DNA from 2 places in the Dorea sp. AM13-35 genome. Region 2 is predicted to be linked to the other one. Evidence: a T-box and tRNA genes for the amino acid it is inferred to sense, from the RefSeq annotation. Region 2 holds a T-box; the other holds one or more tRNA genes.
The links. The T-box of region 2 lies ahead of DW152_RS03250 (valine--tRNA ligase). A T-box ahead of a tRNA ligase gene usually reads a tRNA of that ligase, here a tRNA-Val.
Positions count from the first base shown of each region.

Region 1: it has a tRNA-Val gene. The T-box ahead of DW152_RS03250 (valine--tRNA ligase) is inferred to sense a tRNA for this amino acid. The anticodon was not compared.

Region 1 is NZ_QUCZ01000007.1:123,280-125,680, forward strand. Features, by position in the region: gene DW152_RS09200 (ankyrin repeat domain-containing protein) at 127-342, shown strand; gene DW152_RS09205 (hypothetical protein) at 381-908, shown strand; tRNA gene DW152_RS09210 (tRNA-Met) at 1,062-1,135, opposite strand; tRNA gene DW152_RS09215 (tRNA-Met) at 1,209-1,282, opposite strand; tRNA gene DW152_RS09220 (tRNA-Val) at 1,306-1,378, opposite strand; gene DW152_RS09225 (hypothetical protein) at 1,585-1,971, shown strand; gene ispF (2-C-methyl-D-erythritol 2,4-cyclodiphosphate synthase) at 2,002-2,401, shown strand, end outside.
Region 2 is NZ_QUCZ01000002.1:69,863-72,263, reverse strand. Features, by position in the region: gene DW152_RS03265 (AEC family transporter) at 1-33, shown strand, start outside; gene DW152_RS03260 (Ig-like domain-containing protein) at 59-682, opposite strand; T-box leader at 827-1,097, shown strand; gene DW152_RS03250 (valine--tRNA ligase) at 1,179-2,401, shown strand, end outside.

The sequences.
Region 1 (2,401 bases), on a different contig from region 2:
GACCAAAATTAAGAAATTCTTTCGGATTTTTTAAGCTTTTCTGTAACAAAACAAGAGCAACAAACGTTATTATATATATAACATCATTTTATGCAAAGTGGGGAAAGATATGCAAAAGAGAAGAATATGAAAGTGTTGACAGAGATTTCGCCGGATGATGATGCCGAGTCAGCAGTAAAACATACCGTTCTGCATGTGGCGGCAGAGTGCACAAGCGAAGATATTGCAAAGTATCTGGTGAAGCACGGAGCGGATGTGAACAAGAAGGACGGTGATGGGAATACGGCATATGACATTGCGAAGAAAAATCAGTTTTTTTCAGATGTTGATTTTTTGAAGTAGGGTGTTTGGGGTGAACACAAAGGAGGTTGAATGAAGTAATGAAAGTAAAAAAGAAATGGATATGTATAATAGTTGGAATAATATTTATATTCTATTTGATTTTAATTATATTTTTTAATATTTTTCCTATTTATTTAAATTCTGCGGGTATGAAAAGTGATTATGTAGAATCAGTGAGTGATGATAAAGTGTGGAAAATATATTTAATTCCAGATTCATTAGGATTTGTGCGAGGCTACATAATTCCAAAAGAAAATCATACGCCAAAAGAGATTACAGTTTTAACAAAAGAATATGGTTCATTTGATAAAGCAACTACAAAAATGTATATAGCTGATGATTTAGAAACGCCAGCAGAAAAAAATATATTAAAAGGGAAAAAAGTATATGATTTTATAGAAGCGGAAAGCGGTGCGGAAGAAAAAACGGAAATACCTATTATCATCAAATGGACCAATAAATCAAATCAGCTAATAGAATCAAAAGCTACTATCAAATATGATAAGTGGAATGCATATGGATGGTTTACAACACTTAAAGTGAAACTGGGCCTGGACGTGTTTTAGTGTATTAGTATAATGCAAATGAGACAGCAGGACTATTTCTGAATATATGAAACTCATGATCCGAAAGAAGCAGACTAGAATAAAAAGATAAATAAATGGAATATATTCCGGATATGAATTGAAAAAAGACTTGCAATTGCAAGTCTTTTGAAGTAGCGGGAACTGGATTTGAACCAGCGACACCACGGGTATGAACCGTGTGCTCTAGCCAACTGAGCTATCCCGCCATAAAAATATTGCCCGTAAGTACTGCTAATATTACGGATGTAAAAAGACTTGCAAGAACAAGTCTTTTTAAAGTAGCGGGAACTGGATTTGAACCAGCGACACCACGGGTATGAACCGTGTGCTCTAGCCAACTGAGCTATCCCGCCATAAAGAAATATTTTTATAAGTATGGGACCAATAGGGCTCGAACCTATGACCCTCTGCTTGTAAGGCAGATGCTCTCCCAGCTGAGCTATGATCCCATATTTACCCGGCTCTCTCAAACCGACTTCGTTATTATACAATCAAAAGTGAGGAAATGTCAACACTTTTTTTGCAAAAAATTGTAAGTATGTGATATAATATGCTCAGATGTGCGAAAAACAGCCGATTTATGCGAATTATAAGAAGTTTTATAGAAGTTATAAAATCGGCAGACATTAATAAAACACAGGCAGGAGGACATGAAATGACAAAAGGTCGCGTATTTTTTCGAATTATTGTAGGGGGATATCTTGGATATCTGGGAATTGATCTGATAAAGAAGACGATGACAAACAGGCCGGAGAATGCAACGCTTTATCTGGTGCTGGGTGTGGCATTTGCTGTACTTGGAATCGTATGGTGTGCGAAGGCAGTCGTGATGGCAGTGAAGCATGAGTATGTGGAAAATGACGGAGAAGAGCTGGACTGCGAGGAATTATTAGAGAGCGATGTGGATGAAGACGGTAAACTGAACCGGGACAAGCTGTTAGGCAATACAGATACACAGAAGAGTGATGAACCGGTGGGAGCAGATCACAGTGAAGCCAAAAAACAGGAAGAGAATACAGATCACAATAATGTTACAGAATAAGAAATATATTCTGGGAAAGGAAATAACAGTATGAGAGTTGGAATGGGATATGATGTTCATAAACTGACAGAGAACCGCAAACTGATTCTTGGAGGAGTAGAGATCCCTTATGAGAAGGGGCTTCTGGGACATTCGGATGCGGATGTGCTGCTGCATGCGATTATGGATGCACTTCTGGGAGCGGCAGCTCTTGGTGATATCGGAAAACATTTCCCGGATACAGATCCGGCATATAAAGGAGCGTCCAGTATTGAACTTTTGAAACATGTTGGAAAGCTGATCGACGAGAAATTATATGTCATCGGTAACATTGATGCAACAATTATTGCGCAGAGACCGAAGATGGCACCTCATATTGAGCAGATGCGTAAAAATGTGGCAGAAGCACTTCACATTGATGTAGATCAGGTAAATATTAAAGCAACTACAG
Region 2 (2,401 bases):
CTGTACATATTAAAAAGCATGAACTTTATATAGTTCATGCTTTTCAAAACTTTTGATACTAATGACAAATTTTGCAAGGCCTTTTCTTTGGACATGAGGCGAGTGATCCTGATTTTACAACACGAGAGCGGCTAAGCGTAGGGCAGCTTCTGGTGCTGTGGTAGACTTGTCCGGAAGGAGTCCAATATACGGTTCCAGAAGTCTTTTTCGGTTTTGCTTTTCTCTTTTTAGTAATGATCCGTACTTTGCACGTAGCTTTTTTCCCGGATTTTAAGGTGACAGTTATTTTAACTTTTCCGTTTTTCTTTGCTTTGATTTTCCCGGTTTGTGTGACAGATGCCAGTTTTTTTTTGCTAGATTTCCATTTTTTTACAGAATCTCCTCTTCCATAGGAAACTTTAAGCTTTTTTGATTTCCCCTTATAAAGCGTTAGCGATTTTGGTGCTATTTTAGCATATGCTTTTATTTTTGGAGTTGTTTTGGTTTGAATGCTGTCGCAATACCAACAAAAGCGTTCTTTTGTACCGGTTCTAAATACAGTTGCTTCTTTTACTACCTCCCATTCAGACCAGTCGTGTGTGCAGACATCAGCATCTGAATCAGCGGCCTGTGCCGGTAATGGCATAGGAAGCAGAACTGTCAGCAATAAAGCGACTAACAGTGTGGTAAATTTCTTTTTCATGATTTCTTCCCTCTTTCTATCGATTATGATAACTTTATTATAAGAAGTAAAAAAGTGAAAGTCAAACCTTAAGGATTTCTGAAATCTGTGTAAAATCCTTGACAAAAACAGAATCGATAGATATGATATTCAGTGAGTTTATACGTAAAGGCGTTGAAGAAGAGGAGTATGTATCATTCCCTGCCAGAGAGAACTGTCCGCAGGCTGGAAGGCAGTTTCAGAATCAGAAGATACAGAAGGTAGCTTTGGATGCCGGATATCTGAAACGACAGGTTACGAACTGGTCAGTAGATTTAAAGATCAGAGGAACAAGTAGGATATCCCGGAGTCGTTCCCGTTAAAGAATAAGATGAGAGATATGGAAGAGTTTCTTCTATATAATAAAGGTGGTACCGCGGTTACAGTCGCCCTTTACGTGTGTAAAGGGCGTTTTTGATTGTCCAAATGTGACCAAAGTGTGAAATAAGAACTTATGAGGAATTATGAGGAGGAAACAATGAGTCAGAACTTAGAGACCACATACAATCCTAAAGAGATTGAATCAAAATTATATGAAAAATGGTGTGAAAACCAGTATTTTCATGCAGAAGTAGACAGAAGTAAGAAACCATTTACAACAGTAATGCCACCACCGAATATTACCGGTAAGCTGCATATGGGACATGCTTTAGACAATACACTGCAGGACATTCTGATCCGTTATAAGAGAATGCAGGGGTATAATGCTCTGTGGATTCCGGGAACAGATCATGCAGCAATCTCTACAGAAGTAAAAGTTACCAATCAGTTAAAAGAAGAAGGAATTGATAAAAAAGAACTTGGAAGAGAGAAATTCTTAGAGAGAACATGGCAGTGGAAAGAAGAGTATGCCGGAACAATCGAAGGACAGTTAAAGAAACTTGGTGTTTCCTGTGACTGGGACAGAGAGCGTTTTACAATGGATGAAGGCTGCTCCAAGGCTGTAGAGCGGGTATTTATCAACCTGCATGAGAAAGGATTTATTTATAAAGGATCCCGTATCATTAACTGGTGTCCGGTATGTAAGACATCCCTTTCTGATGCGGAAGTAGAGCATGAAGAGCAGGATGGATTCTTCTGGCATATCAAATATCCGATCGTTGGAACAGATGATTTCCTTGAGATTGCGACAACACGTCCGGAGACAATGCTTGGAGATACGGCAATCGCAGTACATCCGGATGATGAGAGATACAAAGATATCGTAGGAAAAAAATGTCTTCTGCCGTTGACAGACAGAGAGATTCCGATCGTTGCAGATTATTATGTAGACAAAGAATTCGGAACAGGTGCTGTTAAGATTACACCGGCTCACGACCCGAACGACTTTGAAGTCGGAAAACGCCATAATCTGCCGGAGATCAATGTCATGAACGATGATGCGACGATCAACGAACAGTATGGTGGTAAATATGCAGGTATGGATCGTTACGAAGCAAGAAAAGCAATGGTTGCTGATCTGGAAGAGCAGGGATATCTTGTAAAGGTTGTTCCGCACTCTCATAATGTTGGAACACATGACCGTTGCCACACAACGGTTGAACCGATGGTAAAGCAGCAGTGGTTTGTGAAGATGGACGAACTCGCAAAACCGGCGATCAATGCGATCAAGACTGGCGAATTAAAATTCGTTCCGGAGCGTTTTAACAAGATTTACCTGCACTGGCTGGAAAATATCCGTGACTGGTGTATTTCTCGCCA